Regions from separate parts of the Rhizobium fabae genome, predicted to be linked through region 1. Evidence: riboswitches for the same ligand, from Rfam matches in the RefSeq annotation. Region 1 holds a riboswitch; each other region holds the start of a gene.
The links. Region 1 has a riboswitch for thiamine pyrophosphate ahead of thiM (hydroxyethylthiazole kinase). Riboswitches for the same ligand answer to the same signal wherever they lie in the genome.

Region 1 (6,643 bases):
CCAGGTCGTCGCCGGTTCGATATTCGCCGTCAGGACCGTCTGCGCCAAGGCGGACCCCGAAAGCAGCGTCAGCGCGGCGGCGGCAAGAAGATATTTTTTCATGTCTTATTCCCCTTTTTATGTGGTGAGAGATGAGGTGCCGGTCAGGAGACCAGAGCGCTTGCAAACATGGCTTCAACTTGCCGGTGCGCGGCGCGGACATCGATCTTGAGATTGCCGAGGCGGGCCTTGCCGGCGGCGATGCGCTTGAGGGCGGCGTCCGTCAATGGGCTTGCGGCCTTGGCGGCAGCTTCGCTTTCCCTCACGTCGCCATGGCTGTGGAGGGCGATGTCGAAGCCTGCGTCGAGCACCTGGCGGACGCGCTCCGGCAGGGTGCCCTGCAGCGATTCCATGAAGATGCAGTCGGAGATCAGCACACCCTCGTAGCCCATGTCCTTGCGGATCACGTCACGCATGACGGGCGAGATCGAGGCGGGAAGCTCCGCGTCGTAAGCCGAATAGACGACATGGGCGACCATGGCCCAGGGCGTATCCTTCAGCGCGACGAAAGGCTTGAAATCGGTGGCGGAGAGCGTCTCGCGGCTGGCATCGACGACCGGGCGTTCCTTATGAGAGTCGAGCGTCGCACGGCCATGGCCGGGAATATGTTTCATCACGGGCATGTTGCCTGTCTCGAGCAGGCCGTCGACCACCTCGCGGCCCAGGGCTGCGATGAAGTCGGGATCGGGGCCGAAGGAGCGGGCGCCGATGACCGCGCTCGTCGTCTCGAAGACGAGATCGAGAACGGGTGAGCAGCCGCTGGATAGGCCGAGTTCCGTCATCATCGCGCCCATGGCCTGGGAGGAAAGGCGCAGCGCTTTTTTGCCGAGATCGAAATCACGGCGCGCAAGTTCGGCGAACTGGCCGAAACTGCGGAAGAGCGGCCAGGGGCCGGCATCGAGATGCTGGACGCGGCCGCCTTCCTGGTCGGTGAAGACAGGTGCGTCGTCGCGGCCGACGGCTTCGCGGAAGCGGTCGATCAGACGCCTCGTCTGCTCGGGTTCGCGCTGATTGCGCCGGCCGACGAAGAGGCCGAGCGGATTGGTGTCGCGAAAGAGAGCGAATTCATCATCCGAGATGACAGGGTTCGGAAGGCCGACGAAAAGGGCGAGCGGGGTCGAGGACAATTCTGTAACTCCGGTATCAGATGATCATTTCGGCGCGCTTCTCAGCATGCCTTCGTAAATGCCCCTGTCGGGGGCGGGGATGACGATTGCGCCTGCGGTCTTGGCGTAGAAATCGACCGGGCCTGCATCGCCGATGAAGGCATAGGCATGCCCGAGCGTCTTCATGCTCTGAAGGCAGGCTGAAAAGAGGGCGAGTCCGATACCTTTGCCTCGTGCTTCCGGGGCGACTCCGGTCGGACCGAAGAAGCCCCGTGCGGTGGTGTCATAGCAGGCAAAGCCCAGCAGCTTGCCGCTTTCGACTGATATCAGGCAGGCAACAGGCTGGCGGGAGAAAGCAACCGAGACTTCGCTCGCCCAGTTCTCGCTGAACCGTTCGCGAACCCAGCCGACGACGAGATGCAGTTCCGGGGGCAGCGCCGGACGGATGGAGGCGCCGACATCGTCGGCCTTTTGTTTCAGTTCGGCGAGCTTGGTGGAATATAAACTCACAAGCAGGTCTGGCACCTGTCACTCCTCCGATATTCCGTTATTGCGGAATGTATCCCCTTTTAATGTTATAGACTTGGCCATCTGACCGGGCTTGTCAACAAGGTTTTTCAAAGGGTCAAAGGGACTACCCGCTGCTGCAACTGCAGTTTCAACGCAAAGTAGGTGCCGAACGCAAAAACGGCCCGGGAGGGCCGGGCCGTTTTCGATTGGCGGTATGTTTGCTGGGCGCGCGCTTATTCGCCGTCTTTCCACAGCGCATGAAAATGCTGCACCGGGCCGTGGCCGGAGCCGACCGAGAGACTTCCGGCAGCCGCGACTGCGCCGGCAAGGTATTCCTTCGCGATGGCGACAGCCTCCCGGGCCGAGGCGCCCTTGGCGAGTTCGGCGGCCAGCGCGCTGGAGAGCGTGCAGCCGGTGCCGTGCGTGTTCTTGGTCGGCACGCGTCGGGCTTCGAACCAATGCAAGCCGTCGGCCGTGGCCAGCACGTCGGGGCTTTCATCGCTTTCGAGATGGCCGCCCTTGACCAGCACGGCGGCCGGGCCAAGCGCCCGCAGCTGTTCGGCCTGCGCTGCCATCTCCGCGCGGTTGGCCGCAACCGGCTGGTGCAGCAGGGCGGCGGCTTCGGGAAGGTTCGGGGTCAGAAGGGTTGCGAGCGGCAACAGCCGGCGGGTCAGCACGTCGACGGCTTCCGGCGCGAGCAGGGCAGCTCCACCTTTGGCGATCATCACGGGATCGATAACGATCGGAATGTCGCGATGGCCGGCGAGTGCCGCGGCGACGGCTTCGGCAATGCCGGCATTGGCGATCATGCCGATCTTGACGGCATCGACTCGCACATCGGCAAAGACGGCATTGATCTGGTCGGCGACGAATTGCGGCGGCACCAGATGCACGCCGCTCACCCCTTGCGTATTCTGCGCCGTCAGCGCCGTCACCACCGCCATGCCATAGACGCCGCGGGCGGAAAAGGCCTTGAGATCGGCCTGGATGCCGGCGCCGCCCGAGGGATCGGAGCCGGCGATGGAGAGAACGTTGCGGATCATGGACGAACCTTTCGGATTTCGGCAGCGATGCGGCGCGTGGCCGCTTCGGGGTCGGGCGCGCCGCAGATGGCGGAAACGACCGCAAGTCCCCTGGCGCCTGCGGCAAACACTTGCTCCACATGGCCCGCCTTGAGCCCGCCAATGGCAACCGACGGCACCGGCGAGGTCTTCACCAGCCTTGCAAGGCCATCAAAACCGATCGGCTGCTTGTGGTCGGCCTTGGTCGGTGTCGCAAACACCGGCCCGACGCCGGTATAATCGACGAGATCGGGATCGACGGCGCCGGCAAGCGGTTCGGTTTCGACCGAGAGGCCGAGGATCATATCGGGGCCGATCATCGTTCGCGCTCTGCGCGCATCCATGTCCTCCTGGCCGATGTGCAGGCCGTCTGCGCCGATGGCGATCGCCGCCTCGACATCGTCGTTGACGATCAGGAGGGCGCCGGTCCCATCGAGCGCCTGTTTCAAGGCACGGCCGGTCTCGATCATGCTGGCGGTGCCGGCATGTTTGTCGCGCAGTTGCACCATCGTCGCCCCGCCGGCAGCGGCAAGGCGCGCCGTTTCGACCATGCCGATCCCGGCGCAGAGATCAGGATCGAGGACGAGATAGAGCGAAAGGTCGAAACGCTTCATGCGGGCAATATCCTTGCCCTCGCGTCGAGCGTTTCGGCGTCGATTGCAGCCAGCGCATCGAGGAAGCGCCAGGAGAAGGAGCCGGGGCCGGCGGCACCCAGCGCTGCATCTTCGCCGGCGACGGCGAAAGTTGCGAGAGCTGCGACAGTCGCGCCGAAGAGATCCTCGGGCGCGGTCGCAGCGAAGGCGCCGACGAGGCAGGTGAGCGAGCAGCCGAGTGCGGTGACCTGGGGCATCAAGGCCGATCCGCCCGCAACGCGGACCGCCCTTTCACCATCGGTCACGAAATCCACCGCGCCGGTGACGGCGACGATCGCCCGCTGCCGCTCGGCGAGCCGCCGCGCAGACTCTTCCGCCTGTTCGACCGGATCGCGGCTGTCGACGCCCTGGCCGCGGCTCTCTCCGCCGGCAAGTGCGATGATCTCGGAGGCGTTGCCGCGGATGATGGCGGGGTTGAGCGCCAGGAGACCGGCAACAGCGCTGCGGCGGAACGCCGTGGCGTAATGCGCGACCGGATCGAGAACCCAGGGTTTACCGGCTGCGTTCGCCGCCTTTGCAGCCGCGTGCATGCCTGCGATCCATTGCGTCGAGAGCGTGCCGATATTGATGGTCAGCGCGTTTGCGATCCCGGCGAATTCGCCGGCTTCCTCCGCAGCATGCACCATGGCCGGCGAGGCGCCTGATGCAAGCAGGACGTTTGCGGCAATGTTCATGGCGACGTAATTGGTGATGCACTGAACGAGCGGCGGCTTTTCGCGCATCGCCTTCAGCATCATTCCTGGCGTGGTCTCGGTCTGCATATTGCCCCTTTCAGGCGGGGGCAGGCACGGGGCGCTTCGTGCGGGCAAGCCGCAACCCCGAGCGACTCCCTCCGCCGGCATGATCCGGTTCAGGTTCGAAGGGTGCTTCTCAGCCCGTCTTTCGACGGACGCCCCTGTCTCTCATCAGGCTCTATTTTGCAGAGAACGGGGCGCATGTCACCCCGAAAACGACAATTCTGCGACCGTGCAGTGCGGCTAATTTGCGAAAGGCGATCAGCCGACGATCTTTGCCAGCAACCGTCCGACATCCTCGTTCTTCACGTTGTTATGGGCATCCGAGGTCGCCGTCTTGACGATGTATTTGTCCGCCAAGAAGGTGTTCACCTTGCCGGCCTGCGGCGCGAAGACGGTGTCCGTATCGTCCGCGACGGCCTGTCCGGCTTTCAGGTGCTGGGGGCCGTTTGCTCCCATCGCGCCGAAGGCGTCGTTCGCATCGCCGATGCTCTTGGAGATATCGCGCGACAGGCGCGAAGCCAGCGCATAGGCAAGCGTGCAGGCGAGATCGTTGTGGGTGTGAGTGACGCAGATCGGGCCGGTCGGTTTGCCGACGACCTCAGGGAAGGCGCCGGCAAGGCCCGGCTTGATCTCTTTGGCGAAGCCATTGTGCGAGAAGGCGCCCTGCAACAGGGTGAGCGAGAAGAACTCCAGCTTCGGGACCGGCGCGAGCCTGTTCGCCGCCGCCGAGACCAGCCGGGCGCCGAAACTGTGGCCGACGAGATGCAGGCGGATCGGCCGTTGCAGCACGAGCTTCGACAGCACGCGTTTCGTCAACGCCTCGCCGACGATGCCGGCGCGGTTCTTCATTTCGTAATAGGTCAACTGGTTCAGAAACCGCGCCACGGCGGCTCTTGGGCCGGAGATCAGGCTGGAGACGACGTCGCCTAGGCCCTGCGCCTGGCCGACCGGGCTTTCAAGATTGAAGGTCGGCGCCGGGACGAGGCCTTCCATCAGCACCCTGGCGCTGGTGGCATCGTCGGTCGCGAGCGCAATCGGTTCGACATCCGCCTGGAGTTCCGTGTCTGCTCCGGGAGAACCGAGCGCCTCATTGCCTTTCCTGACGAGGAAGAGCGACGTCGTTTCATCGAGAGTCTTGGCTGCGGCCCGCGCCTTTTCGGCCGTGGCGACGCCATCCGGCCCGAAGAGATCCTCGAAATCGGCCAGCACCTGGTTGAAAGCCTCGTCGTCGAGATCCTTGAGGGCTGCCGCTGTCCCGTCGGCTGCCTGGGCTCCGCCGCCAGCCGTCACCAGCGTTTCTTCGTCGAAATCGGTGCGATAGGTTTTGGCCGGCCAAACGACGCCGGTGATCGCGGTGCGGCGCGCCTTGTCGGGCGTAAGATTTTTACAGGCATTCGCCCAGAGCGTTCCGTAGAGCGTGCGGGCATCGTCCTTGGTGTTCTTCCAGCCATGCGACATGACCACCAGATCGGTCATATCGGGCTGGTTCAGCAGCACAGCGAGCTTTGCCGTCAACGCGGGATCGATCGCGCCGTTCTTGTCGAATTCGAGCCATAGAAGTGGCGAGGGTCCAAGCGTTTCCATGTGTCCTCCTACACAGCTTGCAGCGTTCGCATCAGATCGAGCAGGCCGGCGCCCTGAAACTCCGGCCGTCGCTTGAGGTCGGTCGCAGCGCCGACGAAGATCTCCTTGACGCGCTCCGGCTGGCCGAGAAATTCGCGCCGGACGGACAGGAAGGCGGCGATCGCGCCGGAAACGTGCGGCGCGGCCATGCTCGTGCCGGTATCCTCCCGGAACGGTGCCTCTCCCGGCTTGTCGCGGTCGTAGAGCGCGCAGGAAATGATGCGCTCGCCTGGAGCGACGAGATCGGGCTTCATGCGACCGTCGGCGGTCGGTCCCTTCGAGGAGAAATAGGAGACGCCATAGGTGTGCGGCATATCGCGATGTGTCGACCCCACAGTGATGGCGAGCGCCGCATTGCCGGGGTCCATGATCGTGCCGCTATGGGCGGCGCGCTCCGGCGCTCCGGAAAATTGCAACACCGTGCCATAGCCGGCATTGCCGGCCGCAACGACGACGCAGACGCCCGAGCGGACGAGCCTGTTGACCTCGACGCAGAGCGGGCTCTGCCCTGCCGCGAACCACACCGGGTTGAAGGGATAGCCGAGGCTGAGGTTGATGCCATGAATCTTGATGTTGCGCCCGTAATCGTTCGAACGCTGGACGTAATTGATGGCGGCCAGCAGGTTGCTCAGTCTCCCCTGCCTGTCGTTGATGAGCACCTTCAGGCTCATCAGCTTGCAATGGGGCGCCATGCCGGAGATCACGCCCTGATATTCGTCGGTGACCTGTGATTTCGTATCGTCCTCGTTGCGTATTTCCGAAGTGACAGAGATTTTCTCCACCCCTTGCGTCGTCGGGTTTTCCGATATGGACGTGCGGCCTGCGATGATGCCGGCGACATGAGTCCCATGCCCGGCGGCGTCGGTCAGCGCCGTTGCGGGTGCGGAGGCCGGATCGGGATTATCAGATGTAAA
Region 2 (6,643 bases), on a different contig from region 1:
GGAGGCGAGCGAGATCACGTTGTTAATGACGGTCGGACAGTTAAACAGCCCCTTGTGCGCCGGCAATGGCGGCTTGGCGCGCACGACACCGCGCTGGCCTTCGAGGCTGTTCAGCAGCGCGGTCTCCTCACCGCAGACATAGGCGCCGGCGCCGGTGCGTACCTCCATATCGAAGGCGCGGCCCGAGCCGAGCACCGATAGCCCGAGAATACCAGCCTGCCGGGCGATGCCGATGGCCGCCGTCATCGCCGCGATCGCATGCGGATATTCCGAACGCGTATAGACGAAACCCTTGGTCGCCCCGGTCGCGAGCCCTGCAATCGCCATGCCCTCGATCAGCACGAAGGGATCGCCCTCCATGATCATCCTGTCGGCAAAGGTGCCGCTGTCGCCCTCGTCGGCATTGCAGACGATATATTTGCGGTCGCCGGCGGCATCGAGAACCGTCTTCCACTTGATGCCTGTGGGGAAACCCGCACCGCCGCGTCCGCGCAGGCCCGAATCGGTGACTTCCTTGACGATTTCAGCCGATGTGATCGAAACGGCCCGGCGAAGACCGGCAAGGCCGCCATGCGCCTCGTAGTCCGCGAGCGAAAGCGGATCGGTGATGCCGCAGCGGGCAAAGGTCAGCCGGGTCTGTTCTTTCAGGAACGGGAGGTCTTCAACCTCCCCGAGACAGAGCGGATGGTCGCCGCCGCTCATCATCCCGGCGTCGAACAGAACGGGCACGTCCTTGGCCTTCACCGGTCCGTAGCCGATACGTTTGCCGGCGACCTCGACTTCAACAAGCGGCTCCAGCCAGAACATTCCGCGCGAGCCGTTGCGCACGATCTCGGCATCGAAGCCGCGGGCGGCGATCTCCTGGGCAATCGCCTTTGCCACCTTTTCGGCTCCGAGCGCCAGCGCTGCGGCATCGCGCGGAACATAAATCTTGATCGTCATCGGCGTGCCTCCGCGACGAGTTCCGCCGCCGTCTGATCGTCAACCCGGCCATAGACCTCACCGTCAAGCATCGCCGACGGGGCGCAGGCACAAAGCCCGAGACAATAGACCGGCTCCAGCGTCACGCTGCCATCGAGCGTCGTCTGATGAAAATCGATACCGAGCAACTTCTTGACACGCTCGGCAACCGCGTCGCCGCCCATCGACTGACAGGCCTCGGCGCGACAGAGCTTCAGCACATGCCGCCCGGCGGGATGGTCGCGGTAGTCGTGATAGAAGGTCATCACGCCATGCACTTCGGCGCGAGAGAGGTTCAATTCCTCTGCGATCACAGGCAGAGCTTCCTGCGGGACATAACCGAATTCTGCCTGGACCCCGTGCAAAATGGGAAGCAGCGGTCCTTCGAGAAAGCGCAGATCGGCCACGATGGCACGCGTACGCGCGGCAATATCGCCTTCGGCGATATGAATGGTCATAAGGCAGCCCTCCCGACGGCTTGCTCGTTGCGGAATGGCGGACCTCCCCAGCCGAGTGCTATTCCTTGAGGAACCATCGCAGGCAAGCCGTTGACGATCAATAAAGCTGTTCTGTCGGTCGATAGTTTTTTTCTATCAAAGTTCCTCGTCCTGCACGAGCACTCTCGCTTCATGCAGCAGGGCCGACACCAGCGGCGTGAAGGGTTCGCGATAGGACGCGACAAGGCCAACCAGATGATGCGCCTCCGGCTCGACGATCGGAATCATGCGGATTTCCACGGGAAATCCAAAGGACTTGGCGACGTTGCGCGGCATGATGCTCGCCCAGCGCCCGGTCCTGACATGCGAAAACAGCACGATCATCGAGTTGGATTCGAGCGTCGGATGCACGGTGGCGCCGGCTTCCGTCAGGTGCCGGTTGATGATGCGGCGATTCTGCATGTCGGCAGTCAATAGACAAAGCCGAAGATCGCCGACCTCCCGCCAGGTCACATTGTCGCGATCGGACAGCGGGCTGCCTGCGGCCGTGATCAGATTATAGCGCTCCGCATAAAGGGGAACGGTCGTGACGCGGCCGAGCGGCTCGTTTTCGAGATAGGTGATGCCGGCATCGATTTCGAGATTCTCGAGCATGCTCAGCACCTGCAGCGAATTTCGCGAGACGATCGAGAAGGTGACGCCGGGATGCCGTTCCTGAAAGGGTGTGGTGATGCGCGACAACATGGCAAGCGCCGTCGGAATGGCGGCGAGGCGGATGTGGCCGGACAGGCCGCGGCGTGCCGCGCGCATCTCCTCGCGCATGGTGCGGGCGTCGCCGACGATGCGCCGGGCCCATTCGAGCACGCGCTGCCCCTCCGGCGTCAGCCCCTGGAACCTGGAACCGCGCTGCACCAGCATGACGCCGAGCTGATCCTCGAGCTGGCGGATGGCAGCCGAAAGCGTCGGCTGCGAGATCCCGCACTCCTCCGCGGCGCGGCCGAAATGCTTTTCATTGGCAAGGGCGATGAAGAATTCCAGCTTGTCGATCATCCGGGCTCCCGCGACATTTCGCGTCCGGACTTATCTTCGACATAGCAGCCGTGCTCCGCAAGGGCGGATGCTAACTGTTTTCCGCAGCCGGAAAAAGATCGAACAGCAATTCGAGGAAAGCAAGCACGCCGACATTGCCGACGCTGTAATAGACCAGCCTGCCCTCGCGGCGTGTATTGACCAGCCCCTCGAGCCTCAAACGCGCAAGCTGCTGCGAGACCATCGCCTGCTGTATGCCGAGAATGTTCTCGATTTCGCTCACCGTCCGCTCCTCACCCGCCAATATGCAGAGGATCAGAAGTCGGGTCTGGTGCGCCAGCGCTTTCAGAAGATGGCTCGCTTCGTGGGCTTTTCCAGCGAGCTTATGCAATTCCTGGCCGGTCATCCCCGGCTCCGGTTTAGGCAACGGCATTCGATATCTCGGAAGGAAGGCAATGAGGTAGATCAGCACGATAGCATATTCGCAGAAGCGAATTGGTCAAAAGTGATGAAATGCCAAAAAAGGTCCAAACAAATCAGCAGATAAGCTGGCCGCCATTGATCTCGATCACCTGGCCGGTAATGTATCCCGAAAGCGACGGAGCGGCCAGGAACAGATAAGCCGGCGCACAATCTTCCGCCGTGCCGAGCCGCTGCAGCGGGATGGATTTTCTGGTCTGCTCCAGCTTTTCGCGGGAGGAATAACGCTCATGGAAGTCGGTTTCGATCGTTCCCGGCGAAACGCAGTTGACACGAATTCCGTCCGGCGCAAGCTCGCGGGCAAGCGCCTTGGAATAGGTCGAGACGAAGGCTTTCGAGGCCGAATAGATCGAAGAACCAGGACTGCCGCCGGTCAGCGCTGAAATCGAAACCGTGTTGACGATGGCAGCCCCTTCAGCCGCCTTCAATGCCGGCAGCAGTGCCCGCGTCAGCGCCACCACCGACGTCTGATTGAGCCGCACGACCGCCTCATAATCCGTATCGGTCAGCGCATCGGCAGGAAAACGGCCGAGCATGGTGCCGGCATTGTTGACGAGCACATGCACCTTGTCGAAGAAGGCGAGAGCATCTTCCGCAAATCCGGCCGCCCCGCCCGGGGCGGAAAAATCGGCATGCAGCAGCAGCGCCCGCCTTTCGGATTCAGCCGTCAGCAGGAAGTCCGGCAGATCCCGTCCGGGTTTGCGCCCGGTATGGACGATCACCTTCGCACCGCAGTCCAGGAATTGCCGGGCGACTTCGAGGCCGATACCGCGGCCGGCGCCGGTCACGACGACATTGCGATTTTCGAACAGTCTGGGATGAAACACGAAGCCGTCCTCCTCGCGGACAGTGCCGCCGGTTGCGTCATTCGCCCCTTAACATATGAGCGCGCTGCCCGAAAGAAAGGCGCGCATCGATCTTTCCCGGGAGAGACAGCCAAGTCTCTCCCCGAGAAGGCTAGATTTCGGTTTCCAGAAGCCGCGCACCCGGCCCCTCCTTACCAAGCCGGTCGCAAGGATTGCGCAACGGGCAGCTTTCGATCGACAGACAGCCGCAGCCGATGCAGCCAGTCAGGCGGTCGCGCAACAGGCTCAGCCGCCTGATTCGCGCGTCGAGATCATCCTTCCAGCGCGCCGACAGCGTCTGCCAATCGGTGACAGTGGGCGTGCGCCCCTGCGGCAGGGACTCGAACGCCGCCTGGATCTCCGAAAGCGGAATGCCAACACGCTGCGCCACCTTGATGATGCCGAGCCGGCGCAGCACGTCGCGTCCATAGCGCCGCTGGTTGCCGCGGGAGCGGATACTCGAGATCAGCCCCTTGGTTTCGTAAAAATGCAGCGCCGAGACGGCAAGGCCGCTGCGCTCCGCCACTTCGCCGACCGTCAGCAGCTTGCCGAGTGGCGCTGCAGAAATTGTATCCATCGCCCCTTGACCTCAATATTAGTTGAGGTTTTATAACCCTGGCTCCTGCACTCGTAAAGCACAATCGCAACAAGGAGCGACGCATGAAAACACCCACCAGGCTGGCAGTCATCTACGGAAGCATAAGAGAGGGGCGCATCTGCGACCGGGTGGTCAAATGGCTGGTGCACGAGCTCGTCCGCTTCCCGCAATTTGATGCCGTCGACGTTATCGACCCACTGGAATTCGCTCTGCCTGCCGGCCGAGAAATGGCGCATCCTGAAATCGACAGGCTCGCCGGCCGGCTCGGCTTGGCCGACGCCTTCATCATCGTCACGCCGGAATACAACCACAGCTTCACCGCCGCGCTGAAGTCGATCATCGATCTCTTCTTCGAGCCCTGGCAGGGTAAGCCCGTCGCCTTCGTTTCCTATGGCGGCATATCAGGCGGGCTGCGTGCGATCGAACAGCTGCGGCTCGTCTTTGCCGAACTCCACGCCGTCACCATCCGCGATTCAGTGAGCTTTGCAGCACCTTGGGACCGCCTCGACGCCGCCGGACGGCTCGACAATCCGAGCGACGCGCTGCGGGCGCTCGATCGGATGATAGCGCGGCTGGAATGGTGGACGCGGGCGCTCGTCACCGCGCGCAGCGAGCGTCCCTATGCCGATATCGCCGCCTGAGGCTGAAGGCTCCGGTTCCGTTCCCGGCAGGTACGGAACCTTGGGAACACCCGGGCAGGCCGTCCGCCCGGGTGTTTTCCCGTCCCTCAGGCATATCCCGACAGCGTGGGGGTTACCAATTTAGCGGTTGCAGGACGAAAACCCCGGTGATAATTTCCGCGCCCATTAACAGGGGAGCTCCGTGTCGCCGGGGCTGAGATGCGAGGCGCGAGCTTCCGGACCCTTCAAAGCTGATCTGGGTAATGCCAGCGGAGCGAGGTCCAAATGTTCTCCGGCGCACAAGTGTCACTCTATCCGATGTCCGGCGATTTCGTTGGCATCATCCTTGATGCGGTCAAGGCCCTCGATCCCTATCGCGACAGGCTGCGCATAGAGACCGACGACATCTCCACCCTGCTGGTCGGCCCGCCCGATCTCCTCTTTGCCGCCATGCGCGATCTTTTCGTCACCGCCGCCCGAACCGGCAAGCATTGTGTGCTGTCCGCCGCCGTCTCGCGCGGCTGCCCGGGCGAGCCCGACGACGCCATCTGCGGCATCAATCCTTCCGCCGGCCGGACGGAATCGCTTGCCGATCGCATATCGGCGGCACTGGCCGCCGTTGAAGCCACCGCCGATACAGGACAGCCGACCGCTGCGCAATTCTCGCTCTACGTCATGGGAACCGGCACCCATATGGAGGAGATTTACGGCTGCATCGACTTCTTGAAACGTTCCGGCGTCTTCGACCGTTCCAAGAATTTCTGCACCAGGCTGGGTGGCGATGCCGGCGCCGTCTTCGCGACCATTCGCGAAGCCTTCTACCGCTTCGGCGACGCCGAGGGGCATGTGACCCTCGATATCACGATTTCCGCCAACAGCCCGACGAAGCCTGAAACCAAACGCTGATGAGATCGCCGCCCCCTTCGGATTCGCGCCTTTCGGCGCTCCGCGCCGCCCTATGCCGGGGGGCGCCCGCCTTGCTGGCCGGTGGCGCCTTTCTGGCGGCATGGGAGCTTTATGTCGGTCTTTCCGGCATCAAGCCCGCCATCCTGCCGGCGCCCTCGCGCATCCTCGTCCAGGGCTGGCTCAATCGCGACGCGCTGATATCAAACACCTGGCCGACGCTCGGAGCCACGCTCGGCGGCTTCGCCCTGTCACTTGCCTTTGCCTTCGTCTCGTCGATCCTCATGGATTTCGTGCCCTTCATGCGCCGGGCATTGCTGCCGATCTTCATTGCCAGCCAGACCCTGCCGCTGGTCGCGATCGCTCCGCTCGTCGTCCTCTGGTTCGGCTTTGGCCTGCTGCCGAAGATCCTGCTGGTGGCGCTCGTCACCTTCTTTCCGCTGCTCGTCGCCCTACTGCAGGGCTATGAATCGACCGACCGCGACATTGCCGAACTGCTGAATTCGATGAAGGCGAGCCGCTGGCGCATTTTCCGCCTGGCCCGGCTTCCCTCCTCGCTGCCCTATTTCTTCGCCGGTCTCAGGATTTCGATCACCTATGCCGTCGTCGGCGCGATCTTTGCCGAATATGCCGGCGCCGCAAGCGGCCTCGGCATCTATATCCTCAACGCGAAGAACAACTTCCGCCCCGATCTCGTGCTTGCCGCCGTCGTCGTCAGCGCCTTGTTGACACTCTGCCTCTTCGGGCTGACGCTCACCATCCAGCGCCTCG
Region 3 (6,643 bases), on a different contig from region 1:
TCAGATGGGCTTCCTGCGCGAAAAACAGGCCATGCCGGAACCGCCCGGCAAGCACCGGCTCCAGCGCTGCGATGTCTTCCTCATCGACCCATCGATAACCGCTCGTCCGGCCGGCAAAGCGTTTCAGCTCCCCCTGGTCGCGCGCCGGCGCGACCACCAGCGTCCCATTGCGGGCGACGTGTCCTGGCAGGATGGCATCCCAACGATCGGCCGCCTGTGCTCCGAGCCGGAGCACAGCGTCGTCGGCGCTTTCCCGCTCACACCAGGGCGCCAGCATGCCACCCGCCAGCCAGGACGCGGCGCGATCGAAGTTTGCGTGCGGATCCAGGACTTTTACCTCGGCGCCACGGGCATGCAGTTCGTGCGCCACGACGAGGCCGGCGACGCCGGCCCCTTTGACAAGGACGCGCATCTCAAGCACCCGGGGCTTCGATGGAAGAGACCTCGACATAGAGGTCGCCGCCGTCGCGGTAACGGGCGGCCATGGCTTCGAGACCCTCCTTCTGCGCTTCCGACCGGATATCGTGCGATATGCGCATCGAGCAGAATTTCGGGCCGCACATCGAACAGAAATGGGCGACTTTGTGTGCCTCCTTCGGAAGCGTCTCGTCGTGGAAGGAGCGGGCTGTCTCCGGATCGAGGGAAAGATTGAATTGATCTTCCCAGCGGAATTCGAAACGGGCGCGCGACAGCGCATCGTCGCGAATGCGCGCGGCAGGATGGCCCTTGGCGAGATCGGCGGCATGGGCGGCGATCTTGTAGGTGATGACGCCGGTCTTGACGTCGTTGCGATCCGGCAGGCCGAGATGCTCCTTCGGGGTCACATAGCAGAGCATGGCCGTCCCGAACCAGCCGATCATCGCCGCGCCGATCCCCGAGGTGATGTGATCGTAGCCCGGCGCGATGTCGGTCGTCAGCGGTCCCAGCGTGTAGAAAGGCGCCTCGCCGCAGACGGCGAGCTGTTTGTCCATGTTCTCCTTGATCTTGTGCATCGGCACATGGCCGGGCCCTTCGATCATCATCTGGCAGTCTTTCGCCCAGGCGATCCTGGTCAGCTCGCCCAGCGTCTCGAGTTCGGCAAATTGCGCCGCATCGTTGGCGTCGGCGATCGAGCCGGGGCGCAGGCCGTCGCCGAGGGAGAAGGAGACGTCATAGGCCCGGCAGATATCGCAGATTTCCTCGAAATGCTCGTAGAGGAAACTCTCGCGGTGATGATGCAGGCACCACTTCGCCATGATCGAGCCGCCGCGCGAGACGATGCCTGTGACGCGGTTGACGGTCAACGGGATGTAGTGCAGCCGCACGCCGGCATGGATGGTGAAATAGTCGACACCCTGTTCGGCCTGTTCGATCAGAGTATCGCGATAGATTTCCCAGGTGAGGCTTTCGGCGATGCCCTCGACCTTTTCCAGCGCCTGGTAAAGCGGCACGGTGCCGATCGGCAGCGGCGAATTGCGGACGATCCATTCGCGGATATTGTGGATGTTGCGGCCGGTTGAAAGATCCATGACGGTATCGGCGCCCCAGCGGGCGGCCCAGACCATCTTCTCGACCTCCTCCGCCATCGACGAGGTGACGGCCGAGTTGCCGATATTGGCATTGATCTTCACCAGGAAATTCCGGCCGATGATCATCGGTTCCGATTCCGGATGATTGATGTTGGCGGGAATGATCGCACGGCCGGCGGCTATTTCCTGGCGGACAAATTCCGGCGTCACGTGATCGGGAATATGGGCGCCGAAGCTCTCGCCATCGCGAAGCATCGTGCCTGCCTGCGCTTTGCGGCCGAGGTTTTCGCGGATGGCAATGAATTCCATCTCCGGCGTGACGATACCGGCACGCGCATAGGCAAGCTGCGTGACCGCCTTGCCGTCCTTGGCCCGCAGCGGCTGACGTTTTGTTGGAAACTCCGGCGTCAGCCGGTCGCCGCTGGCAAAGCCGTTGTCCTCGGGGCGGACGCGACGGCCCTCATAGGGCTCGACGTCGCCGCGGGCGAGCACCCAGTCGCGGCGCAATGCGGCAAGACCCTGCTCGATACTTATATCGGCGCCTTCGATCGTGTAGGGGCCGGAGGAATCATAGACGGTCACCGGCGGTTCGCCTGAGGTCGGATGGAGGCTGATCTGCCGCATCGGCACGCGGATATCCGGGTGCAGTTCTCCTGGGACGAAAATCTTGCGGGATGCCGGCAAAGGGCCGGTCGTGACGGTCGGGTGAAGGTTCTTGGCGACAATTGTCATGGTGAGGCTCCAATTTGGTTTGGAGACCCAGTCCTCACGCCGGAATGATGAAAAGACGCCAGCCCGGATTCGAAAACGAATCCAATGCCTTTCGAGCGCTTGCACCGTCCCTACGCCAGTATGAACTGGATCAGGTTCAACGGGTCACTGCGCCACAACAGGCAAAGCCGTATTGTCCAGCAGTATCTCAGCCCCTTGCCGGGACCCCCCTGGTGAATGCTGCGGAGGCTACGTCCTCGGTCGAGCCCATGTCAAGCCTGGAACCGAGAGGGACGTGATGAAGGCAGATCGACATGCGCGATGGTTCGATGCGACCCGACAGGCCTGCCTGAAATGCTCGATTTTGTCTTTCCGTCAGCGGCGGCCGGGGCGGCTTACCGCCACTTGCGGGCATCTGCGCTATCCTGGCAGCCATAGGGCGGCAAGGCGCCACCGAACGTAGCGTGCAGTGTGACGCATCCCCATTTGTTGATCGGGGCGGGCATTCGGCTGTTCAACTCGATGCCGACTTCATCATACGGGCTTTCCGCATTGGTGACATAGCGGTACCAGCGAAAGCCGATGACCACGGCCAGGACGATGACAACGGTCAGCAACAACCGAATGGCTCGACGTAATATATTCTCCTCCAAAATCAATGATATCAGGCCCGGCGTCTTATCTCGCAGGGCAACGCCTTTCACGCAACGGCTATTGGACCGATCGTGCGCGGCCCGGCGGCGTCCTCAGGCTGGCGGAAACAATCGAGTTCGCGAAGCGGGGCCGGTTTGGAAAAGAAATAGCCCTGGAGGTCGGTGCAGCCGAGGGCGGTCAGGAAGTCGCGTTGATATTCGGTCTCGACCCCTTCGGCCGTCGTCGAGATGCCGAGGTTGCGGCTAAGCGCGACAATGGCGCCGATGATGGCTGCCCCGTTGGCCTTCGTGCCGAGCAACGAGACGAAGGATCGATCGATCTTGATCCTGTCGATATCGAAGCGCATCAGGTGGCTGAGACACGAATAGCCGGTTCCGAAATCGTCGAGTGAAATCTGAACGCCGCGGCCGCGGAGCGATGTCAACACCGTATAAACGTCGGAGTTATCCTCGATGAGCGAGGATTCGGTGAGCTCGAGTTCAAGCCGGGACGGCGCCAGCCCGGTCTCCTGAAGCACGGCGAATACTTCCTCGGCAAATTTTGGCCTCCTCAACTGGGAGGGAGATACGTTGACCGCAACGAAGCTGTTTTCAGGCCAGTTGCAGGCGGCTGTGCAGGCCTCTCGCAATACCCAGAAACCGAGCGCGTCGATCAGGCCGCCCTCCTCGGCGACGGCGATGAAGCTCGCAGGCGTCAACAGCCCGCGTTGGCTGTGACGCCAGCGCACCAGGGCTTCGGCACCCGATGCCTGATATCCCTCCTCAGCGCGGTGTATCGCCTGATAATGGACTTCGAGCGATCCGAAATCCGGCCTGCTTGCGCACGGATCGGGTTGCATGCCACCGCTGGATGAGGCCGCGCCCTTGGCCAGAACTTCCCGCAATTCGTTTTTGAGAATGTCGCGCGCGTTCCTGCCGCCGTCCATGGATGGCGAATAGGCGCGCCATTGACCTCTTCCGCCGACCTTTGCCTCGTAAAGCGCGACGTCGGCGTAGCGCATGAGGTCATCGGCGTTCCGCCCGGCGTCCGGCACGACAGTCACGCCTATCGAGCCGCCGACCTGCGCGACTGCTTCACCCTTCAGAAGCGGGAAGGGTTTACCGAGTTCGGCAACGATCGCTTCGCATATTGCCGGCAAAATTTGATCGTCGCTGATATCCCGGAGAAGCAAGGCAAATTCATCCCCTCCGAGCCGGGCAAGCGTGTCATCGGGGCGAAGCACCGACCGGATCCGCTCGGCGGCCATCCTGATCAGTTCATCGCCGGCGGCATGGCCGAACGTATCGTTCACGGCTTTGAATCGGTCGAGGTCGAGAAGCGCCACGGCGAAGCGTTCGACCGAATTCTGCGTATCGGCCAGGCACTCGTCGAAGCGCATCGCAAACAGCGCGCGATTGGGAAGGCCGGTCAGCACATCATGCAGGGCAAGCTGCCTTGCATGCAGCTCGCTTTTCCTCAAATCGCCGAGACTGCTGCGCAGACGCACGAGCAGGAACGAGAACAGGACCGCGATCACCAAGGCGGCAATCGAAAGCGCCGGCATCAGCCGGCCGATCACCCTGGAACCCGGAAGGTCGGGCCGCCATACGATGAAGCCGATCGGTTCGCCGTTTGCCGTCGCGTCGATCTGAAACGCAACCTCGTTTTCGTCAGCATCGGCCGTGCGCGCGAAGCGTGCGCCGTTGAGGCCCTGCTGCCGGCTCAATTCGTCCAGTGCCGCGCCGTCGATGAACCGCACGACGATGAGGAATTGCCGCGCCGGCTGCTGCTGTCCCTGAGGCGCTTCGTCGATGGCCACGACCCCAACGATCGTCGGGCGACCTTCCAGCCGCATCAGATTGGCCAGCGCACGGTTGGGCTGCGCTGCGCTCGCACGGCGGCTTTCTATTGACGACGACAGTCGTTCGTTGGAAGCCGCGCCAGGGCTCGCGGCAAGGCGGGCATCCTGAAGGAGAGGCAAAAGGAGAGGCTTCATCCAGCGAAAACGCTTCTCCGTTTGGGCGTCTGCCATCATCAGCAGTTGGGCCTTCTCGTCGACGACGAAAGCCTGGTCGTAGCCGAAGGCGGACATTGCGGTCTGGCTGATCGCGCTTCCCGTCGCCGCCGTCAAAACCATGTCGAGGCTGGAGGAAACTCCGGCCGAACGGGAGGCAGGATGGACTCGTGCGAGATAGCCATTGCCGAACTGGCCAATGACATGGGCTACCTGAGTGACCTGTTCCCGCAGGCGCGCATTGACCAGCTGGCGCTGACGATCGAGAGCCGCAGCGTCGCTCTCGGTTCCCGCCCACAGCGCCGACAGCACGACAAGCCCGATCGCGCCAAGCCCGCTGACGGCGATGAGAAAGAGAATTCTGCCCGAAGCGATCCAGGATTGCTGAAACGTATTGGAACTGGAAGGACGAACGATGTGCAAGCCTAGACCCCTGAACACCACTAGAAGCGGGCGTCGTCCACCGACAGTAACAAGGAAGCGTTCACGTAGAATTAAAAGCTAAGGCGCACTATTGGCAGAGATCGACGACGCCCCAAGGAGTTTCCGACGATGCTGCGCATGTCCATTCAATCCATATTGCGCGGAACGCTGATGGCGGGCGGCGTGGCGATCCTTTTGGCCGCGGCCTCGCCGCTCCCGGCGGCTGCGCAGGATCCGACACCCATGAGAATTGCCGTTGAAGGCGCATTTCCGCCCTTCAACTATCTCGATGCGAACAACAAGCTTCAGGGCTTCGACATCGACATCGCCAACGCCCTCTGCGAAGTTGGCAAGTTCGAGTGCCAGTTCGTCATCGAGAAGTGGGACGATATGATCCCGGATCTCATTGCCAGCAAATACGACGCGATCGTCTCATCCATGTCGATGAGCCTTGAGCGGCGTCAAAAGGTTGCCTTTACTGAAAAATACTACAACAGTCCGACGGTATTCATCGCTCGCAAGGATTCGCCGATCAGCGATATCAGCCCCGCTGCCTTGAGCGGCAAAAACCTCGGGGTGACGTCGTCGACGGCGCAGGAATCCTACGCCAAGCACTTTTATCCCGAAATGAAGAAGACGGTTTTCCGGTCATCGCCGGAATTGTACAAGGGGCTGTCGGACGGAAGAGTCGACATTATCCTCGAGGATAAGCTTGCCATCTACGACTGGATCGCCAACACGAAGGCGGGAACGTGCTGCGAGTTCAAGGGACCGGATCTGGTCGATGTGACCTATTTTGGCGAAGGCGCCGGAATTGCTGTGCGTCCGGATGACGGCGAACGTCTAGCGCGCCTGAACGCAGCCTTGAAGACGATCAAGGAAGACGGGACTTACGACATGATCAACGCGAAGTATTTCCCGTTCAGCATCCAATAGCTCAGACCATGTGTGATGGATGCAAGATGGCCGGCTTTGCCGGCCATCTCTGTTTCGGTCCTAGACGTCAGGCGGCTTTCGCGACGTCTCCATGCGGGTCGAGGACAAATTTCGTCGCCGCTCCATGGTCGAAGCTCTCGTAGCCCTCAGCGGCTTCGTCAAGCGGGATGACCTTGGCGTTGACGATATCGGCGATCGGCAGCCGGTCGTGCAGGATCGCCTGCATGAGCTGACGATTGTACTTCAGCACCGGCGTCTGGCCTGTGTGGAAGGACTGGGCCTTGGCCCAGCCGAGGCCGAAGCGGAGCGAAAGATTGCCGTGCTTGGCGGCGTTGTCGACGGCGCCCGGATCCTCGGTGACGTAGAGGCCGGGAATACCGATCGAACCGGCGGCGCGGGTGATTTCCATCATCTGGTT

Region 2: it holds a riboswitch for thiamine pyrophosphate, as region 1 does, so the genes downstream of both, EFB14_RS18365 (YkoF family thiamine/hydroxymethylpyrimidine-binding protein) here and thiM (hydroxyethylthiazole kinase) in region 1, are expected to answer to the same signal.
Region 3: it holds a riboswitch for thiamine pyrophosphate, as region 1 does, so the genes downstream of both, thiC (phosphomethylpyrimidine synthase ThiC) here and thiM (hydroxyethylthiazole kinase) in region 1, are expected to answer to the same signal.

The regions. Positions count from the first base shown of each region.
Region 1 is NZ_ML133647.1:403,284-409,926, forward strand. It holds gene EFB14_RS07820 (ABC transporter substrate-binding protein) at 1-102, opposite strand, end outside; gene EFB14_RS07825 (glycoside hydrolase family 3 N-terminal domain-containing protein) at 144-1,166, opposite strand; gene EFB14_RS07830 (GNAT family N-acetyltransferase) at 1,191-1,670, opposite strand; gene thiD (bifunctional hydroxymethylpyrimidine kinase/phosphomethylpyrimidine kinase) at 1,889-2,698, opposite strand; gene thiE (thiamine phosphate synthase) at 2,695-3,330, opposite strand; gene thiM (hydroxyethylthiazole kinase) at 3,327-4,130, opposite strand; TPP riboswitch at 4,180-4,276, opposite strand; gene EFB14_RS07850 (hypothetical protein) at 4,365-5,690, opposite strand; gene EFB14_RS07855 (S8 family peptidase) at 5,699-6,643, opposite strand, start outside.
Region 2 is NZ_ML133652.1:216,915-223,557, reverse strand. It holds gene EFB14_RS18400 (formate dehydrogenase beta subunit) at 1-942, opposite strand, end outside; gene EFB14_RS18395 (formate dehydrogenase subunit gamma) at 939-1,418, opposite strand; gene EFB14_RS18390 (LysR family transcriptional regulator) at 1,554-2,447, opposite strand; gene EFB14_RS18385 (ArsR/SmtB family transcription factor) at 2,518-2,859, opposite strand; gene EFB14_RS18380 (SDR family NAD(P)-dependent oxidoreductase) at 2,963-3,733, opposite strand; gene soxR (redox-sensitive transcriptional activator SoxR) at 3,864-4,328, opposite strand; gene EFB14_RS18370 (NADPH-dependent FMN reductase) at 4,412-4,990, shown strand; TPP riboswitch at 5,151-5,264, shown strand; gene EFB14_RS18365 (YkoF family thiamine/hydroxymethylpyrimidine-binding protein) at 5,255-5,875, shown strand; gene EFB14_RS18360 (ABC transporter permease) at 5,875-6,643, shown strand, end outside.
Region 3 is NZ_ML133648.1:153,891-160,533, forward strand. It holds gene thiO (glycine oxidase ThiO) at 1-412, opposite strand, end outside; gene thiC (phosphomethylpyrimidine synthase ThiC) at 414-2,240, opposite strand; TPP riboswitch at 2,330-2,461, opposite strand; gene EFB14_RS09345 (hypothetical protein) at 2,615-2,839, opposite strand; gene EFB14_RS09350 (putative bifunctional diguanylate cyclase/phosphodiesterase) at 2,920-5,310, opposite strand; gene EFB14_RS09355 (ABC transporter substrate-binding protein) at 5,419-6,225, shown strand; gene fdhA (formaldehyde dehydrogenase, glutathione-independent) at 6,293-6,643, opposite strand, start outside.